4 regions of the Streptomyces ambofaciens ATCC 23877 genome follow, and region 1 is predicted to be linked to each of the others. Evidence: riboswitches for the same ligand, from Rfam matches in the RefSeq annotation. Region 1 holds a riboswitch; each other region holds the start of a gene.
What was found. Region 1 has a riboswitch for cobalamin ahead of SAM23877_RS26950 (energy-coupling factor ABC transporter permease). Riboswitches for the same ligand answer to the same signal wherever they lie in the genome.

Region 1 (4,958 bases):
GTCAACGTCCCGGCGTTCGGCCTGAGTCCGCCGCTGAGCAGCCGCATCAGCGTGGTCTTGCCGCTGCCGTTGCGGCCCAGCAGCGCGAGCGCGCGCCCCTCGCGCACCTCGAAGTCCAGGCCGGTGAGCACGTCCGGGCCCTCCTCGTACGCGAAGGACGCGCCCCGCAGGGCCACCAGGGGCGACGCGGCCGTCCCGGCCCCCTCGATCGTCTCGTTCACGACAGCGGCCTTTCCAGTACGAGGGTGAGGGCGGCCAGCGCCGCCAGCAGCGCGAGGCTCGCCGCCGTGAAGGGCACCGAGACACGGGCCTCGGGCACCAGGACCCGCAGCGTGCCGTCGTAACCGCGCCCCGCGAGACCGGACTGGAGCCGCGCCGCCCGGTCGAAGGCCCGTACGAAGGCCGTGGCGCCGAGCCCGCCGAGGGAGCGCCACGCGGCGGCCCGGCCGGTGTGGCCCAGCCGCGCCGCCTGCGCCTCGCGGATCCGGCGCACGGAGTCCAGCAGCAGGAAACTCATGCGGTACGTCACCAGAGCGACGTCCACCACCGGCGCGGGCACCCCGGCCCGCACCAGGCGGGGCAGCAGGTCGGACATCGGGGTGGTGAACGCGAACAGCAGCACCCCGAGGGAGGCCGCCGAGGTCCGCAGCATCAGCTCACCGGCGCGCACCGGCCCGCCGTCCGCCCATGTCAGGAACCCGTCCGGCCCCCCGACCCGCACCAGCAGCGGCAGCGCCCCCGTCACGCAGAAACCCAGCGGCACCCGGTACGCCCGCCACAGCCGGCGCCGGGGCACGCCCGCCGGGCCGAGCAGCACGACGAGCGCCGCCACCAGCACCAGTGCCGCGCCCGGCCAGGGCGGCAGCGAGACGGCGAGCACGGTCAGGCCGAGCCCGAGCACGGCCTTGTCCACGGGATGCCGGCGGCGCCACCTGCTGCTGTGCGCCGCCGCGTCGATCGGCAGCACTCAGTCCCCTTCGGGCGCGTCCCGCCCAGCCGTCGCCACCGCCCGTTCCTCGCCCTGCCGCCGGCCCCGGCGCAGCCCGAAGTAGTAGGCCAGCACACCCGCGCCGAGCGCGGCCTGCACGGCGAACAGCGCCGACTCGATCTCCCCGGACGGCGGCTCGTACAGCGGCGAGAACCACGGCTCGTAGTCCGGCTCGATCTCGGTGATCGCCGTCTCCGCCTCCGCGTCCGCCCCGGCGAACGGCTCCTCCTTGTGATCGCCGAGCCCCAGCACCAGCGGCAGCACCGCGAGCGCGGCGACGGCGAGCAGCAGCAGGGCGTTGATCTTCGCGTTGCGGCTCATCGGGCCACCACCTCCTCCTGCTCGCCGGACGCGACCTTGCCGGCCCCGGTCCCGTCGTCGGCTCCGGCCGGCCTCGACAGCACACCGAGCCGGGTCAGTTCTCCCTTGCTGGACTGCACCAGCAGCCGCATGACGACGACCGTGAGCAGGCCCTCGCTCACCGCCAGCGGGATCTGCGTGACGGCGAAGATGGACCCGAACTTGCCGAGGGCGCCCAGGAAGCCGCTGCCCGGGTCCGGGAAGGCGAGCGCCAGCTGGACGCTGGTGACGCAGTAGGTGGTCAGGTCGGCGACGAAGGCGCCGAAGAACACCGTGACCATCAGCGGCACGCCGGAGCGGCGCAGCACCCGGTAGACGGCGTAGCCGGCCCAGGGACCGGCGATCGCCATCGAGAAGACGTTGGCACCGAGCGTGGTCAGCCCGCCGTGCGCGAGCAGCAGCGCCTGGAAGAGCAGGGTGATGGTGCCCAGCACCGCCATGATCGGCGGCCGGAACAGGACGGCGCCGAGCCCCGTGCCGGTCGGGTGCGAACAACTCCCGGTGACGGACGGCAGCTTCAGGGCCGACAGCACGAACGTGAAGGCTCCGGACGCCCCGAGGAGCAAGGTGCTCTCCGGGTGTTCCCTGACCTCACGGGTGAGTGACCGTACTCCGTGGACGACGAACGGCGCGGACGCGACACCCCAGGCGATCGCGTGCGCCGGAGGCAGAAAGCCCTCGGCTATGTGCATGGCTCAGCAGACCCTCTCCAGCACCTCGTGGATGGACGACGCGCCTTGGCCGGTCTCCTGGCTTACGGGTACCACCGCCCGTGCTCCGCCTTCCCGGGTCCTAGGACCCAGTGGCTGCCCGCGAGGGCCGGAGCCGGACTTCCCGATTCACAGTGGCGAGGGCCGCACCGGCATCACACCGGATTTCCCGTTCACCAAGGCGTGGCGACAGTAGTGCTCCCGAAGGGGCGGTGACAAGCCGCCCTCCAGTCCTCGGACGCGCGTCGTTCACGCAGGTGGCGTCGGCGCACGCGCGTCCCGGTGCCCGTCAGCCGCGCCGGTCCCGCTCCGTCCGCCGGACCACCATGTCGCGCAGCCGCTGGGCGAGGGCGGTCGCGGCTGCGGTCAGGAACACGAAGCTGTACGTGATCTGGAGGACCGTCACGATGCGGGCCGCCTGGCCGCTCGGGGTGATGTCGCCGTACCCGACGGTCGCCAGCGTGACGATGGTGAAGTACAGGGCGTCGACGCGGGTGCTGAGGCCGACGAACTCGCCCTCGTGCTTGGCGAGGGCGTAGTAGGTGGCCGAGAAGATGTGCACGGTCAGGACGATCAGCAGGGAGAGGACCGCACCGGGCCGGGAGTCCGGGCGGTTGGTGAACACGTGGCGGATCTGCCGGAGCAGCAGCACGGCCACGACGGTGAGCGCGAGGGCGAACAGCACCCAGCTCAGTACGGGCCGCCGCGGGCCCAGGTGGTCGAGAGGGAGCAGGAAGTAGGCCACGACCACGGCCACCGTGACGCCGGCCCGCACCAGCCAGGGACGCACCGTGCGCCAGGCGGTCCGCGGGGGGTCGGTCCGGGGAGGGCCGGCCCGCGGACGGCCGGGCCGCCGAGGGCCGGACCGGTGGTGCTCCGTCACCGTGCGGTTCCCCCGCCCGGGCTCTCGGCCGCCGCCGGTTCGGTGCGGCGCACCAACTGGGCGACGACGAAGGCGACGACCGACGCGATGACGATCAGCGGCGTCTGGTCGTGGGCGTCCTTGCCCATCAGCAGGACCGCCAGCACCGCGCTGGCCAGTGGCAGTCCCGTCACCGCCGCCGCGGCGGCCGAGATGCCCAGGGCGAGGGCCGGCGTCACCCCGAAGCCCGGCAGACCGGAACACGCGACGGCCGTGGCCGCGCCCAGCAGTACGGCCGGGAAGATCGGCCCTCCGCGCAGACTGCCCAACGCGATGCCCCAGGCCAGCCCCTTGCACGCGACCAGGGCGACCAGCGCGCCCACCGACCAGGCGTGCGGGTCCGCGGCCAGCCGCCCGAGCGTGGCCTGACCGGACAGGGCCGCCTCCGCCGGGGAACGGCCGGTGATCAGGGCGTACGCGCAGAGGCAGGCGCCCACGGCCACGGCGCACAGGACGGTGCGTGCGGCCGTGTGCCGCCGCGTCCAGGAGACGGTGCGGTGACCCAGCTCGCGGGCCAGTGTGACCAGCACCGCGATCAGTGCCGCGGTGGGGATGCCCCAGAGGAAGTCGCCCGCGTCCGGGCCGGCGGCCGGGGGGAGGTCCTGCAGGCTCAGGGCGCCGATCTCCAGGCCCGTCCACTGCCCGAACCCGGTGAAGACCAGGGCGCCCGCCGCACTGGCCAGCAGACAGGGCAGCAACAGGGTGACCAGCTGGGCACCCGCGAGACCCGCCCCCTCGATCAGCAGGACGGCCGCCGCCACCGGCCCGCCGAGGATGGTGGAGATCGCGGCGGTGGACCCGGCCGTCGCGATGATCGCGCTCGCCCTCGGGTCGCCGGCCGCCTTCGCCCGCCGTACCGCCAGCAGCGCGAGTCCGCTGCCGACGGCCATCAACGGCGCCTCCGGCCCCAGCACCACACCGAGCGGCAGCGTGGCCAGCGCGGCCAGGACGGCGCCGGGCAGCGCGCGGGGGCCGACGGGCGCGCCGCCCAGCCCGTTCACCGGCAGATGCCCGCCGCCGCCCGGCATCCTGGTGACGATCGGCGCGAGGATCAGCCCGGCCAGCAGCAGCGCGGGCAGCGGCCACCACCAGGGCGGGGCGTCGTAGCCGGCCGCCTCGGGCAGCGACGTCCACACCCAGTGCTGCAGCTGGTGCTGGAACCCGACGAAGAAGAAGCAGGCCAGCGCGACGGGCACGCCCAGCAGGACGCACAGCAGCAACAGCCGCAGATAGCCGGGGCTCAACAGCGTGTGCCGCAGGGACTGTTCCGCCCGGCCCGGCACCGCGTTCGCCGGCGGGGGCTGAGTCGCCACGGTCCTCCTCCGTCCACCTCGCCCCGGCACCTGGTCCGACGGGGCCGGAGCGCGCGTTCGCACGTGCGCCCCAGTTAACGCGAGGCGGGGCGGGGGCGCATGCGCACGGGGCGTCCCGGCGAGCGGGCGCCGGGCGGACCGGCCGACGCCGGTTCACCCGTCCGGCGTACCCGCATGGCCGGGCGGCACGGGGGGCCGCAGGCTCGGAGTGACCTGTCGGCGCCCGGGGCGCCGACGGGCCGAGGCCCGTACGGGGACACGCAGAAAGGACTCGCTCATGAGCCAGCACGCCGCACCTTCTCCCGGCAGGCCGACGCACGGCGCAGGCACCCCGCGGTCGGCGGACCGCTCCAGCGGATGGGTGACCGGCGGGGTCGTCTTCGCGGGCGTCCTGCTGCTGCTGAACGGCGCCCTCGCCGTCCTCCAGGGCATCGCGGCCATCGCCGAGGACGACGTGTACGCCCGCGTCGGCAGCTACGTCTACGAGCTCAACCTCACCGGCTGGGGCATCATCCACGTCATCCTGGGCGCCCTCCTCCTCGCCACGGGCTACGGACTGCTCAAGGACATGGCCTGGGCGCGTTTCGCGGGCATCTTCCTCGCCTCGATCAGCCTCATCGCCCAGTTCCTGTTCCTGCCGTACGCGCCCGTCTGGTCGGTGATCA
Region 2 (4,958 bases), 370 kb from region 1:
AGACCGTGCCGGGCCACCAGGCGGCTCTGGCGCCACAGGCTGGGGTTGGCGGTGTCCGGGCAGTCCTGGTCGAGGAAGTCGTACGCGTCCAGGTCCCACACGCTGTTGCCGTCCCTGTCGCGCACCACGGTGCTCTCGGCGGTGCCGACGAAGCCACGGCGCGCCTCCTCGAAGTCTTGGGTGTCGTCGAAGGGACAGCGCTCACGGACCTCGGCATTGCGCGCAGTGATGCTGGGTTATGCGGCTCTGGACTTACTGCTCTCGGTCATCGCGGGTCTTCCTTCCGGGGACGGTCGCTCGCGACAGGGCCCTTCCACGCTCCGCCAAGGCCGAGGGGGCAGCCACCGCACACCGCCGTTCGGGCCACCTGGGGCAGGTGCCGCAGGGGTTGTGCGGTACGCGCGCCTTCACGAGCATCGCCTGCACCCTCATCCGCTAGCGCAGACTCGGTGGCCTCCCGCCGCGGTAATTCGATGGCGCGCGCGAAGACGTGTGATCACCCTGGTCCAGTGACAGAACCCAAGCACCGGATCCGAGCCCTGCACACGGACCGCACGATCACCGTCTACCAGGCGTACTCGTCGGCGATCGGTCCAGCGGCGGCCCGAGACGGCCGTTTCCCGGCGGAGTGGCAGCGGGACCGGATGACGTGGATCAAGCCGTCGTTCCTGTGGATGATGTACCGCTGCGGGTGGGGCAGCAAGGAAGGCCAGGAGAATGTCCTCGCCATCGAGATCACCCGGGAGGGTTTCGAGTGGGCACTGCGACACGCCTGCCTGTCCCACTACGAGCATGGACTGCACACCGACCGCGCCACGTGGAAGCGCCAGTTGAGGCGAGCCCCCGCCCGGGTGCAATGGGACCCTGAACGCGACCTGCACCTTCGGCCGCTTCCGCACCGATCACTACAACTCGGCCTCACCGGCGAAGCAGCACATCGCTATGCCGACGAGTGGATCGTCTCCATCACCGATGTCACACCGCTGGCCCGCACGATCCACGCCCATGTACGGGGCGGAGAGCTGGACGTCGCCCGGCAACTCCTGCCGAGTGAACGTCCCTACCCCGTAAGCGGCGAGGCTCTGGCCCACCTGCACCGAGCGGTCTGCACCATCAACTGAGAGACGTCTGAGCCGTGATGCTCGGAAACAGACACGTCCGGGTCTCAGGGGGGCCGGGTCACGGCGTCGCGACCCGGCTACCCGACCGATGGCGCGTCCTGGCCATGCGAACAGACAAGCTCGCCAACGCCTACCAGGCCGCACCCCACCTCGCCGCCGTCCTCATCTGCGGCCGCAGGTGATCCACGTGAGCAGCTCTAGGACTGATCGCCGGCGAGGGCATGTTCCTTGAGGAACGCGCCCGCGTGGGCCGCTGCTTCCTCTGCGCTCGCATACGGCGCCCCATCGGCGGCCGCGCCGGATGCTCCGTCAGCGCCTCGACCAGTCCAACCCCAGCCACCGGAAGGCGACTGCACCAGCTCAGCAGTCCCTCCGAACAGCGCAAGCGCGCTGTTGCCCGCTGTCGCGGGTGCTGGGCGGCTGACGGCACCGGGCCACTTCTTGCGGGCCCCCTGCCGGGTGATGCCCCAGACGGCTCCCAACTGCTCATAGCTCGCGCCGTAGGAGCCGGCGGTCACTGCCGCCCGCTCCGTGAGCCGCTTGACCTCGCCGTCCAGCGCCTTCCACGCGGCCAGGACGGACAGCGCCACTTCGACCGGACTCGCGTCCCACATACGGTCGGTGGGCAACCCGGTCTCCCGGGAGCGGATGGCCGAGGCCAGGGGGTTCAAGGCGTCGTACAGGGCCTTGTCGAGCTCTGCCTGCTCTTCTGGAGTGATCTCATAGACCGCCATTCGACAACTGTAGTTCACGAAAGCGCCGACGTAAACCAAAGTTTCCGCATGCGTCGACTACCACCGCACCAGCCGACCGCCCGCCCTGCCTCCACCCGAGCCCACGGTAGAACTCGCCCAGAGCGGGTGCGCGCCTTCCCGCAGGTTGCGGTGCCGTGGCAGAGCGACCCATTGCGATCGCCGAGACGTCGGCGACGCACGCTGGTGCCCTGCTCCGCTCCACCAGGGAGGGTAGGTCGGCGTCGTCCCAAGTCCCGAAATCGTCCGACGCTCCGTCCGCGGTCAGGCGACCGCCGCCACCGCGACGCCGTGACGACGAACAGCCGTCCGGTGGTCAGCTCCCAGCGGCGGCGCACGGCCGGACGGGAGGGAATGAGTGAGGACTGCCTGTACCTGACCGTCTACACCCCGGCCCACCGTACGAACGTACGGCCATGGCGCCGACCGCGCCGGACGCGCCGGTGACCAGCACCCGCTCCCCCGGGCGTACCTGGGCGATGGGGTGGACGGTCGCCCAGGCGGTGCCGACCGGGGAGAAGTAGACGCAGGCCAGGGCGGGGTCGGTGCCCTCGGGCATGGGCTTCGCGGCGGCGTCCGCGCCTCCCTCGTTGATCTTCGCGGCTCCGTTTACACCTCAACTCCATACTTGCGCAGTACACGCATCGCGATCAGGCGCAGTATGCCGGTCATAGACGAGGCTCAGGAGGCCGAGGGTGGTGACCACTATTCCCGGCCGTCCCTGGCGAAGTTCGCCGCAGCGCTCGGCTGCCCGGCGAAAGTGCTGTCCGACGGGCACGTGGCGGCACCGGAGCAGGTGTCCCAGGAGTTCGCCGCGACCGTGGTGGACTGGACTGGATCGGTCGCGTCTGGCCTCCGCGGAAGTCGACGACCCTCGTCCGGTCGGGGCCGGGGCATGCCGTCGGCGAGACGGTCCCTGAACGCCGCTGCAGCCCCGAGCTCCTCGGCCCGGGGCTGCACTGACCTCGTTCGATCCGTACTGACCTCGTTCGTTTCCCTGTTACGGAGACGTCGGCAGCAGTCTCACGAAGGTCGAGTCCTAGAAGAAGTGCTTGCGTCCACCGACCGCGCGGCCGGTCGCACCCAGGATCCACAGGATGGCGCCAACCAGAATGAGGATGCCGCCGATCGTCGTCAGCAGACCCATACCGACAAGCAGGCCGATGATCAGTAGAATAAGTCCGAGAATGATCATTTCAGAACCCCATCGTCTTTTCCGACTCAGGCGCGTAGGCGTTTATGCCTCACAAAGGCCCGAGCTTGTCTCTAGTCGGTAGATCCCGGCCTACGAATGCCAGGACCTCGGTGCGATAGCCCTAGTTCCCGGCGATACGGCGTTCACGCATCCGCTCGAAAATTCGTTCAGTACGCCGTCGCGGCGGCGTGATGGCGTACAGGTCGAGGATGTCCGGCCGGGGCGCGACGCCCGGTCCGCCGGCGCGTGCCCAGGCGGCGATGTCCTCGGTCGCGTCCGGGTCGTTGACCAGCCCCAGCCAGACGGGCCGGGCTCCGGCCGCCCGGCCCTCCGCGGAGGGCTGTACGACGATGACGTTGGCCTGGCCGCAGACGTCGAGACAGTCGGAGACGCGTACCGGTACCGCGGCGCGCAGGCGCTCGGTCTGGGCCGCGTGGTCGACGCCGGTGACTTTGGGGCTGCCGCAGCAGCAGTCGCGGCACACGACGACGCGGCACGGTACGGGGCCGGTGGCCGTCGGGGTCCTCGCGTCGTCGGGCGTGCGTCCGGTCGGCGTTGCGGGCATGCGGTGCCGTCCCTCTCTCCGGGGAGATCCGCCCCGGTGGTCCGTCGAGGAGGCGACCGCGTGAGTCTCCTGGCTCTCGGGTCGATGCCCGTCCCGGCCTTCCCACCCGCTGCCGGGCAGTGGCCTGTCGGGACGCGCTCGCCGATCACAGTGGCGGGACCGCGCCGGATTCACACCGGCTTCCTCGTTCCGCCGTCGCCTTGTCGCCGGACATCATCCCACCCCGGGACGGAGGGCCGACCTTCCGGTGCCGGCCGTCACTCCGTCTCCTGGGTGTGGGGGGCCGTCGCGGGCGGGTCCGTCGGGCGGTCCCGTCCGCCGTCACGGCCGGACACCACCACGACGACCAGCCCGACGACGACGGCTCCGGCGACGACGCGTCCACCCGCGCGCGCCCACCAGGCGGGGCGGGCCGCGCCCGCGCCGCCCTTCGGCGGGCCCAGCCGCTCGGCCCGCCGGGCAGGTCTCACCAGGCGCAGCAACAGCAGCGCGGCGACGGGGATCTGCAGCAGCCACAGGACGGTGCGCGGCCACTCCCCGTACCAGACGTTGGTCCCGTACAGCAGGGTGTGCCACACGCTCAGCACGTAGACCACGATCACGAAGCGATGCAGCCGACGCCAGGTCTTCGCTCCGATGCGGTGCCGGACGTAGAACAGCAGCCCGAGCGGAACCGCCAGGTACAGGGCACCCTGTCCGATCGGGATGGCGATCCGGCCGGTGCCGGAGTCGTACCAGCCCGGCACGAAGGAGTCCGCGAAGCCCACCCACAGCCGCTCGGCCCACCCCAGTTTCGTCTCGTAGCGCACCAGCTCCGCGGCGAACATCAGCGCGTGCGCGAACATCAGCGCCATCGTCGTCAGACTCGTGGTGCGGTGCCAGCGCTCCAGCACCTGCCGGGAGAGGGGCAGCCGGGTGTGGCCCGTCCCCGACAGCAGCAGACCGAACATGACCGTGCACCAGGCCCACAGCAGCCCCGACCAGCCGAAGGCCTGGCTGAGCAGGTACATCCAGTAGGTGCCGGCATCGTCCATGAACGGCATGATCGCGACGGTGTCCGAAGCACCCGACTCCATGCGCGCCCACAGGAACACGAACACGAGCGCCGTGACCACCACCGCCGCGGTGGCGTCGGGCAGGGCGGAGCGCAGATCGCCGCGCAGGGCGACGCGGTCCCCGGAGGGCCGTGGCCGTCCGGGCGGGACCTCCGCCCCGTCTTCGTCCGGACTCGCGTCTGACAGCATCAGGGGGCCTCCCGGGCACGGGCCACCGCGGCAACGGTGTGCATGTGACGTGAGGCAACAAGTCTGGCCGACGGGGCGGCG
Region 3 (4,958 bases), 820 kb from region 1:
TACCCGCACTCGATCACCGCGACGCTGTCCTCGCGCAGCCGTGAGGTGATCCGCCGCAACACCACGATCCTGCCGCTGTACTCGCTGATGCTGGGCCTGCTCGCGCTGCTCGGCTTCATGGCGATCGCGGCCGGGGTGAAGGTGGAGAACGGGCAGCTGGCGATCCCCCAGCTCTTCGAGAACATGTTCCCGGACTGGTTCGCCGGTGTGGCCTTCGCGGCGATCGGCATCGGCGCCCTGGTTCCGGCGGCGATCATGTCGATCGCGGCGGCCAACCTCTTCACCCGCAACATCTACAAGGACTTCATCAAGCCGGACGCCACCCCGGCCCAGGAGACGAAGGTCTCCAAGCTGGTGTCCCTGCTGGTGAAGGTGGGCGCGCTGGTCTTCGTCCTCGGCATGGACAAGACGGTCGCCATCAACTTCCAGCTGCTCGGCGGCATCTGGATCCTGCAGACCTTCCCGGCCCTGGTGGGCGGCCTGTTCACCCGCTGGTTCCACCGCTGGGCCCTGCTCGGCGGCTGGGCGGTCGGCATGGTCTACGGCACGGTCGCCGCGTACGGGGTGGCCTCGCCGACGCAGAAGCACTTCGGCGGCTCCTCGGACGAGATCCCCGGCATCGGTGAGATCGGCTACATCGGCCTCACCGCCTTCGTGCTGAACGTGCTGGTCACCGTGGTCCTGACCTTCGTCATGAGGGCGCTCAAGGCGCCCGAGGGCATCGACGAGACCAAGCCCGGCGACTACACCGCGGACGCGGGCGACCCGGGCGTCGAGGTGGAGCTGCCGCCGGCCACGGCGGGCACCTCGCACTGACCCCCTCCCTCAGGCGGGCCGTCGGAGAAATCCGGCGGCCCGCTGTCGTACCCGTCGGGCACACTCGGGGGCATGGACTTCGTGATCCGGCGTGCCACGGCCGAGGAGTACGACACCCTCGGTGAGATCACCGCGCGCGCCTACCTGGGCGACGGCCTCCTCGACTTCGGGGAGGACGACGCCTACCTCCACGAGCTGCGCGCCGTGGCCCGACGGGCGGCCGCCGCCGAGGTGCTGGTCGCCGCATCGGACGGCGGTGTGCTCGGTGGCGTCACCTTCGTGCCCCGCGGTGGCCCGATGGCCGACATCGCCCGTCCCGGCGAGGCCGAGATACGCATGCTCGCCGTCGCCCGCGAGGCGCGCGGACGCGGCGCCGGCGAGGCGCTGGTGCGGGCCTGCGTCGACCGCGCCCGGTCCGTGCCGGGCTGCGCGCGGGTCGTGCTGTCCACCCAGCGCACCATGCACGGCGCCCACCGCCTCTACGCGCGCCTGGGTTTCACCCGCACCCCGGAGCGCGACTGGAACCCCCTGCCGAAGCTGGACGACTTCACCCTGCTCACCTATGAACTGACGCTCTGACACCCTCCCGACACGCTCACGGACACAACATCTGGGGGTGCTGGCGGTGCCCGGCACAAGATGTATGCTCGTGCTCGCTGTCGCCGCAGGGGAATCCGGTGCGAATCCGGAACTGTCCCGCAACGGTGTACTTGTGCGTGTTCGCGTCTCCACGTGTCCGCGCACGGGCTTGAGTCCGAGGACCTGCCGACAGTGCGCCCGGCCGCCTTGGCCCGGGTGCCATGACGTCCGGGCCTCGTGGAGTGGGCCGGTGGACGCGACGCCGTGTGCGCTCGTGATTCCTCCTGCCCTCCGCCAGGCCCCGTGCCGAGCGAGGGAGTGCTCCACGTGACCATCGCGCCAGCCGATCCGGCTTCAGCGACCCCGGTGACGGCGACCGGGGAACCGGACGGCCCCGGTGCCGCGCTGCTGCGGACCCTGACCGTGCTGACCGCCGACCTCCCGGGCGCCGACCCCGGCCGGGTCGCCGCCGCCGCGCTGCGCGGCCGGTCCGCCCGCGCGGACGAGGCGGAGCTGCGCGAGCTCGCCACCGAGGCGGCGGCCGGGCTCATCTCGGAGGACCCCGTCTACTCCAGGCTGGCCGCCCGTCTGCTGACCATCGGCATCCGCGCCGAGGCCGCCTCCCAGGGGGTCGCCTCCTTCACCGAGTCGGTCGCCACCGGCCACCGCGAGGGGCTGATCGCCGACCGCACGGCCGCGTTCGTACGGCTGCACGCGGACCGCCTGGACGCGCTGATCGACCCGGCCGCCGACGACCGCTTCGGCTACTTCGGGCTGCGCACCCTGCACAGCCGCTACCTGCTCCGGCACCCGATCACCCGCAAGGTGGTCGAGACGCCCCAGTACTTCATGCTGCGTGTCGCCGCCGGGCTCGCCGAGGACGACACCGCCCGCGCGGCCGACGAGGTGGCCGCCCTCTACGGGCTGATGAGCCGCCTCGACTACCTGCCCTCCTCCCCCACCCTCTTCAACTCCGGCACCCGGCACGCCCAGATGTCGTCCTGCTACCTCCTCGACTCCCCCAAGGACGAGCTGGACTCCCTCTACGACCGCCTCCACCAGGTGGCCCGCCTCTCCAAGCACGCCGGCGGCATCGGCATCGCCTACTCCCGCATCCGCTCCCGCGGCTCCCTGATCCGCGGCACCAACGGCCACTCCAACGGCATCGTCCCGTTCCTGAAGACGCTGGACGCCTCGGTCGCCGCCGTGAACCAGGGCGGCCGGCGCAAGGGTGCGGCGGCGGTCTACCTGGAGACCTGGCACGCCGACATCGAGGAGTTCCTGGAGCTGCGGGACAACACCGGCGAGGACGCCCGCCGCACCCACAACCTGAACCTCGCCCACTGGGTGCCGGACGAGTTCATGCGCCGGGTGGACGCCGACGGGCAGTGGTCCCTGTTCTCGCCCGCCGACGTGCCCGAGCTGGTCGACCTGTGGGGCGCGGAGTTCGACGCCGCGTACCGCGAGGCGGAGGCGGCCGGACTGGCCCGCAGGACCCTCCCCGCCCGCGAGCTGTACGGACGCATGATGCGCACCCTCGCGCAGACCGGCAACGGCTGGATGACCTTCAAGGACACCGCCAACCGCACCGCCAACCAGACCGCCGAGCCGGGCCACGTGGTCCACTCCTCCAACCTCTGCACGGAGATCCTGGAGGTCACCGACGACGGGGAGACGGCGGTCTGCAACCTGGGCTCGGTCAACCTCGGCGCGTTCGTCGACGTCGCCGCGGGCGACCTCGACTGGGAGCGGCTGGACGCCACCGTCCGCACCGCCGTCACCTTCCTGGACCGGGTCGTCGACATCAACTTCTACCCGACCGAGCAGGCGGGCCGCTCCAACGCCCGCTGGCGACCGGTCGGCCTCGGCGCGATGGGCCTGCAGGACGTCTTCTTCCAGCTGCGCCTGCCCTTCGACTCCCCCGAGGCGAAGGCGCTCTCCACCCGCATCGCCGAGCGGATCATGCTCGCGGCCTACGAGACCTCCACCGACCTCGCCGAGCGCAACGGCCCGCTGCCGGCCTGGGAGAAGACCCGGACGGCCCGGGGCGTGCTGCACCCCGACCACTACGGGGTCGAGACCACCTGGCCGGAGCGCTGGGCGGCACTGCGCGAGCGCATGGCGACCACCGGACTGCGCAACTCCCTGCTCCTGGCGATCGCGCCGACCGCCACCATCGCCTCGATCGTGGGCGCCTACGAGTGCATCGAGCCGCAGGTGTCCAACCTCTTCAAGCGCGAGACGCTCTCCGGCGAGTTCCTCCAGGTCAACTCGTACCTGGTGGACGACCTCAAGCGGCTCGGCGTGTGGGACGCCCGCACCCGCGAGGCGCTGCGCGAGGCCAACGGCTCGGTGCAGGGCTTCTCCTGGATCCCCGAGGACGTCCGCGCCCTGTACCGCACCGCCTGGGAGATCCCGCAGCGCGGCCTGATCGACATGGCCGCCGCCCGCACCCCGTACCTCGACCAGGCCCAGTCGCTGAACCTGTTCCTGGAGACGCCGACCATCGGGAAGCTCTCCTCGATGTACGCGTACGCCTGGAAGCAGGGCCTGAAGACCACGTACTACCTGCGCTCCCGCCCGGCGACCCGCATCGCCCGCGCCGCCGCCCGGGCCACCGTCCCCGCACAGCAGGCCCCCGACCCCGAAGCGGTCGCCTGCTCCCTGGAAAACCCCGAGTCCTGCGAGGCCTGCCAGTGATGAACACCAAGAACCTGCTCGACCCGGGCTTCGAACTGACCCTGCGCCCCATGCGCTACCCGGACTTCTACGAGCGCTACCGGGACGCCATCAAGAACACCTGGCACGTCGAGGAGGTCGACCTCCACTCGGACGTCACCGACCTGGCGAAGCTCAGCCCCATGGAGCAGCACCTGATCGGACGGCTGGTGGCCTTCTTCGCCACCGGCGACTCGATCGTGGCGAACAACCTGGTGCTCACCCTCTACAAGCACATCAACTCCCCCGAGGCGCGGCTGTACCTGTCCCGCCAGCTCTTCGAGGAGGCCGTGCACGTCCAGTTCTACCTGACGCTCCTGGACACCTACCTGCCCGACCCGGACGACCGGGCCGCCGCCTTCGCGGCCGTGGAGAACATCCCCTCCATCCGCGAGAAGGCCGAGTTCTGCTTCAGGTGGATGGACTCGGTCGAGTCGATCGACCGGCTGGAGACCCGGGCGGACCGCCGCCGTTTCCTGCTCAACCTCATCTGCTTCGCCGCATGCATCGAGGGCCTGTTCTTCTACGGCGCCTTCGCCTACGTCTACTGGTTCCGCAGCCGTGGTCTGCTGCACGGCCTGGCCACCGGCACCAACTGGGTGTTCCGGGACGAGACCATGCACATGTCCTTCGCCTTCGACGTCGTGGACACCGTGCGCAAGGAGGAGCCGGAGCTGTTCGACGACCAGCTCCGGCAGGAGGTCACCGACATGCTGCGGGAGGCCGTCGAGGCCGAGCTGCAGTTCGCGCGCGACCTGTGCGGTGACGGCCTCCCGGGGATGAACACCGACTCGATGCGGGAGTACCTGGAGTGCGTCGCCGACCAGCGTCTGACGCGGCTCGGC
Region 4 (4,958 bases), 360 kb from region 1:
CTGCCGTTCATGTCGGTGTTCCTGCACGAACGGCTCGGCATGGGCCTCGGCGCGGTCGGCATCGTCCTGGCCGTGGCATCGCTCGTGCAGTTCTCCGGCGGCATCGTCGGCGGAGCCCTCGCGGACCGGATCGGGCTGCGCCGCACGATGCTGTGGGCCCTCGTCGTACGCACCGCCGGTTTCGCCGGGCTCCTGCTGGCCCTGCGCTGGCCGCCCCTCGCGATCTGGGCGCTGGTCCTGACCTGTTGCGGTGCCGCGCTCTACCTGCCCGCGAACAAGGCGTACCTGGTGCACGGCGTCGACGAGGAGCGCCGGCCGGCGTTCCTGTCGGCGGGCAACGCGGCCCTCAACGCCGGCATGGCCGTCGGCCCGCTCATCGCCGGACCGTTCGTCCTGTCGTCGCCCGGCTGGCTGTTCGCGGCCGTCACGGCGCTGTTCCTCGCGGTCACGGCGGGACACGCGCGGCTCCCCGGAACCGACGGGGACCACCCCACCGGATCGAAGGGAACGGCTCCCCAAAGTCTCCTGGCGGGCGTGGCGCTCCTGCCGTTCGCCGCCAACGCGCTCGCCTTCTACCTGTACTTCCACTTCCAGCACTTCCTGGCGGTGTACGCCGTCGAGCGTGCCTCCAGCGCGTTCTACAGCGTGGTGCTGCTGCTCTGCTTCACGCTGGTCATCGTCGTGCAGCCGCTCGCGTCCGGCCTGATCCGGCGCATGCCGTACGCCCTCGCCCTCGCGGTCGGCTTCACGGGCCTCGCCGCGGGCCTGGCCGTGCTGGCGGCCGGTACCCGGGCGGCACTGCTGGCGGGCGGCGCGCTGATCACCCTCGGGGACATCGTGCTGTTCCTCAAGAACGACCTGGAGGCACTGCGCCGCAGCCCGCGCTCCGACGCCGTGGTCTTCGGCCAGCAGCGGCTCGCCGCGGGCCTGGGTGCCTGCGCGAGCGGCGTGCTGGGCGGGCAGGTGTACGGCCTCGGCGAACGGGCCGGGCACACCGGCTGGTTCTGGCTGCTGGCGGCCGCCCAGTGTGCGCTGCTTCCCCTTCTGCTGCTCACGCTGCGCCACCGCACGGCGCGGCGCCCTGCCCCCGACGGCGACCATGAAGGAGCACTGACGCGCGATGACACGGACGGGCGGATTCCAGGACGATGACTTCTGGACCGAGTTCCACGACTTCCTCTTCTCCGAGCAGCGCTACGAGCAGGCCGAGGAGCTGCTGGACACCTCTCCCCTGCTCGCCCTCGCCGGGGGGTCACGCGTGCTCGACCTGTGCTGCGGGCCGGGGGTGTTCACCGTGCCGCTCGCCCGCCGCGGTCACCGCGTGACCGGAGTCGACCTGAGCCCGGCCATGCTGGACCGCGCGCGCAAGCGGTCGGCCGACGCCGGTGCCGACGTGACGTACGTGCGGGCCGACGCCCGCGAGTACGAGGCGCCGGGCGGCTTCGACGTCGTCCTCAACATGTTCACCTCCTTCGGGTACTTCGAGGATCCCGCCGACAACGCCCGCGTGCTGCGCACCATGCACACCTGCCTGGCACCCGGCGGCACGCTCGTCCTGGACCTCGCCGGGAAGGAGCTCCTGGCGCGCAGGGTCACCCCGCCCAAGGTGGTGCGCCGGGGCGAGGACCTGATGGTGCAGACCGACACCGTGCTGGACGAGTGGGCGCGGCTGCGCAGCGACTGGGTGCTGGTCCGGGGCGAACGGGTGACGCGGGCCACCCTGACCTGGTTCGTGTACAGCGCGGTGGAGCTGCGGCGGATGGCCGAGGAGGCGGGGTTCGGCCGCGTGGAGGTCTTCGGCGGGTTCGACGGACGCCCCTACGACGAGAACGCCGAGCGGCTGGTGCTTCGGGCGGTCCGTGAGGCCTGAGGGAGGAGCGGGGCGTGCGGCCGGGTCCGCACGCCCTTTGCCGGCGGCTCGGGGAAACGTAGGATCACCTGGTCATCGCCGCGACGGGAGACAGGAAGCCGGTGCGAATCCGGCACGGTCCCGCCACTGTGACCGGGGAGCGCCCCTCCGACATGCCACTGCGCACCGCGCGGGAAGGCGGGGGGAACGTCGATCCGGGAGTCAGGACACTGGTCCGTCGCGGGCCCGTCCCAAGGAGCGCGGACTCCAGGAGGCTTCACGTGTCCCAGCTGTTCGACCCTGCCCGCACACGGGTGTTCCTCCGTGCCACGGCCGCTGCCATGGCTCTCTCCTCAGTGCTGCTGACCGCCGGCTGCGGTGCGTCGTCCGACGGGAGCGGTGGGGACGCGAAGGCCTCCACGGCCGTACCCGCGGGCTTCCCGGTCACCATCGACAACTGCGGTGTGAGGACGACGTACGACGAGCCTCCGGCGCGGGTGGTCACCATCCACCAGCACCCGGCGGAGCTCATGCTCGCCCTCGGCCTGAAGGACCGCATGGTCGGCACGGCCTTCCCCGACTCCGCCGTCCTGCCCGAGCTGCGGAAGGACTACGAGGCGATCCCCGAACTGGCGGAGAGGGAGCCGTCGTTCGAGAGGATCCTGGAGGCCGAACCCGACTTCGTCTACGGCGGCTACGGCAGCGCCTTCGCCGAGAACGAGGGCCGCTCCCGCACGGCGTTCACCGACGCCGGCATCGACACCTACCTCAACCGCGAGTACTGCGGCAGGAAGCGGGTGACGATGAAGGACACCTACGACGAGATCCGCACCATCGGCGAGATCTTCGGTGTCCCGGACCGGGCCGACGCACTGGTCGCCGATCTCGAAGGCCGCGTCGACGAGGCCGCCGGCCAGGTCGAGGGCGAGCCCGAGGTGTCCGTCTTCGTCTACGACAGCGGCGACAAGAGCGCCTTCACCGCGGGCGGCAGGAGCCTGGGCACCGAGCTGATCCGGTCGGCCGGCGGCACGAACGTCTTCGCCGACCTCGACGACGTCTTCGGTGACGTCTCCTGGGAGCAGGTCGTCGAGCGCAGGCCGGAAGTCATCGCCCTCTACGACTACGCCGGTGCCGGCAGCGTCGAGGAGAAGAAGAGGTTCCTGCTCTCCCAGCCCGCGCTCGCCGACGTACCGGCCGTCAGGAACAAGCGGTTCGTCGTCCTGCCGCTGACCGCCACGCTGGTCGGCATCCGCTCGGCCTACGCGGTCGAGGATCTGGCTCGCGGGCTGCACCCCGAGAGCTTCCGGTGACCCAGACCGCCACCGGGCCGTACGACGAGCGGACGGTGCGGCCGCGGAAGTCCGGCGAGCCAGGGGCGGGCCGTACGAGATGGGCGGTCACGCTGCTCGTACTCACCGCCCTGCTGCTCGTCTCCGCCACGGCGGGCCTTGCGATCGGCTCCGTCCAGGTGCCGCCCGGCGAGGTGTGGGGCATCGTGACGCACGCGCTGGGTGCCGACCAGCGGGAACCGGACTGGTCGCGGGCCCGGGAGACCATCGTGCTGGACGTGCGGGCGCCGCGGGTACTGCTCGGTGCGGTCACCGGCGCCGGCCTGGCGGTGATCGGCACCGCCCTCCAGGCCCTGGTGCGCAACCCCCTCGCCGAGCCCTACCTGCTGGGCGTCTCCTCCGGCGCGTCCCTCGGCGCGGTCGTCGTGATCGTGTTCGGAGTCACCCTCTTCGGGCCGCTCTCCCTGTCGGCGGCCGCCTTCGTGGGCGCCCTCGGCGCGCTCCTGCTCGTGTACGCCGGCGCGCGCACCGGTGGCCGCATCACCTCGTCGCGGCTGGTGCTGTCCGGGGTGGCGATCGCGGCGGTGCTCACCGCGGTCCTCGACCTGCTGCTGCTCACCACCGGCCGGGGCAACGAGGCCCGCGCGGTCCTCGCCTGGACCCTCGGCGGCCTCGGCGGCGTCGACTGGGGCACCCTGTGGCTGCCGAGCACGGCTCTGCTGCTCGGTGTCGGCGTCCTCATGGTCCAGGCACGCAACCTGAACCTGCTGCTGGCCGGCGAGGAGTCCGCCACCACCATGGGCCTGGACGTGGCCCGCTTCCGCGCCCGGCTGTTCGTCCTGCTCTCCCTCGTCACGGGCGTGCTCGTCGCGGCGGCCGGACCGATCGGCTTCGTCGGCCTGATGATGCCCCACATCGTGCGCCTGTTCGTCGGCGGCGACCACCGCAGGGTCCTGCCGACGGCGGCACTCGGCGGGGCGGTCTTCCTCATCTGGGCCGACATCGCCGCACGGACGGTCGCCGCCCCGATGGAGATACCCGTCGGCGTGCTCACGGCCCTGTGCGGCGGGCCGTTCTTCCTGTGGCTGATGCGCCGGGACGCCCGGCGCGGCACCGACCGAGGAGCGGCATGACGGCGACCGACCTGAGCGTCGACGGCGTCACGCTCACCGCCGGAGCCCGCCACCTGGTGCGCGACGTCTCCCTGACCGCCCGTCCGGGCGAGACCATCGGGCTCGTGGGCCCCAACGGCAGCGGCAAGTCCAGCCTCCTGCGCAGCGTCTACCGCGTCCTGCGCCCGGACACCGGCCGGGTCCGCGTCGACGGTAGCGACGCCTGGTCGCTGCCGGTGCGCCAACTGGCCCGTACCGTGGCGGCGGTGGTCCAGGACTCGGCGGCCGACTTCGACCTCGCCGTCCGCGAGGTCGTCGCCATGGGCCGCACCCCGCACAAACGCCTTCTCGCCGGTGACACCCCCGAGGACGCCGAGATCATCGACTCCGCGCTCCTCGCGGTCGACGCCGTCCACCTGGCCGACCGCCCCTTCGACCGGCTCTCCGGCGGCGAGCGCCGGCGCGTGCTCATCGCGCGCGCCCTCGCCCAGCAGCCCACCCTCCTCGTCCTCGACGAACCCACCAACCACCTCGACATCCGGCACCAGCTGTCCGTGCTCGGCACCCTGCGCCGCCTGCCCGCCACCGTGCTGCTCGCCCTGCACGACCTCAACCTGGCCGCCTACTGGTGCGACCGCCTGTACGTCCTGCACGCCGGCGAGGTCTTCGCCTCCGGCCCACCCGCCGAGATCCTCACCCCGCGGCTCC

Region 2: another riboswitch for cobalamin. It lies ahead of SAM23877_RS28525 (hypothetical protein); the one in region 1 lies ahead of SAM23877_RS26950 (energy-coupling factor ABC transporter permease).
Region 3: another riboswitch for cobalamin. It lies ahead of SAM23877_RS23780 (ribonucleoside-diphosphate reductase subunit alpha); the one in region 1 lies ahead of SAM23877_RS26950 (energy-coupling factor ABC transporter permease).
Region 4: another riboswitch for cobalamin. It lies ahead of SAM23877_RS28490 (ABC transporter substrate-binding protein); the one in region 1 lies ahead of SAM23877_RS26950 (energy-coupling factor ABC transporter permease).

Annotation. Positions count from the first base shown of each region.
Region 1 is NZ_CP012382.1:6,132,090-6,137,047, forward strand. Features, by position in the region: gene SAM23877_RS26935 (ATP-binding cassette domain-containing protein) at 1-221, opposite strand, end outside; gene cbiQ (cobalt ECF transporter T component CbiQ) at 218-967, opposite strand; gene SAM23877_RS26945 (energy-coupling factor ABC transporter substrate-binding protein) at 968-1,309, opposite strand; gene SAM23877_RS26950 (energy-coupling factor ABC transporter permease) at 1,306-2,040, opposite strand; cobalamin riboswitch at 2,071-2,254, opposite strand; gene SAM23877_RS26955 (potassium channel family protein) at 2,348-2,941, opposite strand; gene SAM23877_RS26960 (chloride channel protein) at 2,938-4,293, opposite strand; gene SAM23877_RS26965 (DUF7144 family membrane protein) at 4,571-4,958, shown strand, end outside.
Region 2 is NZ_CP012382.1:6,502,980-6,507,937, reverse strand. Features, by position in the region: gene SAM23877_RS28540 (alkyl/aryl-sulfatase) at 1-230, opposite strand, end outside; gene SAM23877_RS28535 (DUF4291 domain-containing protein) at 474-1,121, shown strand; partial or broken gene SAM23877_RS42145 (IS5/IS1182 family transposase) at 1,208-1,303, shown strand; gene SAM23877_RS28530 (hypothetical protein) at 1,319-1,855, opposite strand; gene SAM23877_RS40340 (hypothetical protein) at 2,913-3,068, opposite strand; gene SAM23877_RS28525 (hypothetical protein) at 3,190-3,633, opposite strand; cobalamin riboswitch at 3,676-3,864, opposite strand; gene SAM23877_RS28520 (ferric reductase-like transmembrane domain-containing protein) at 3,891-4,877, opposite strand.
Region 3 is NZ_CP012382.1:5,316,144-5,321,101, reverse strand. Features, by position in the region: gene mctP (monocarboxylate uptake permease MctP) at 1-816, shown strand, start outside; gene SAM23877_RS23785 (GNAT family N-acetyltransferase) at 889-1,395, shown strand; cobalamin riboswitch at 1,423-1,600, shown strand; gene SAM23877_RS23780 (ribonucleoside-diphosphate reductase subunit alpha) at 1,723-4,095, shown strand; gene SAM23877_RS23775 (ribonucleotide-diphosphate reductase subunit beta) at 4,095-4,958, shown strand, end outside.
Region 4 is NZ_CP012382.1:6,494,152-6,499,109, reverse strand. Features, by position in the region: gene SAM23877_RS28500 (MFS transporter) at 1-1,152, shown strand, start outside; gene SAM23877_RS28495 (class I SAM-dependent methyltransferase) at 1,121-1,870, shown strand; cobalamin riboswitch at 1,925-2,102, shown strand; gene SAM23877_RS28490 (ABC transporter substrate-binding protein) at 2,191-3,159, shown strand; gene SAM23877_RS28485 (FecCD family ABC transporter permease) at 3,156-4,271, shown strand; partial or broken gene SAM23877_RS28480 (ABC transporter ATP-binding protein) at 4,340-4,958, shown strand, end outside.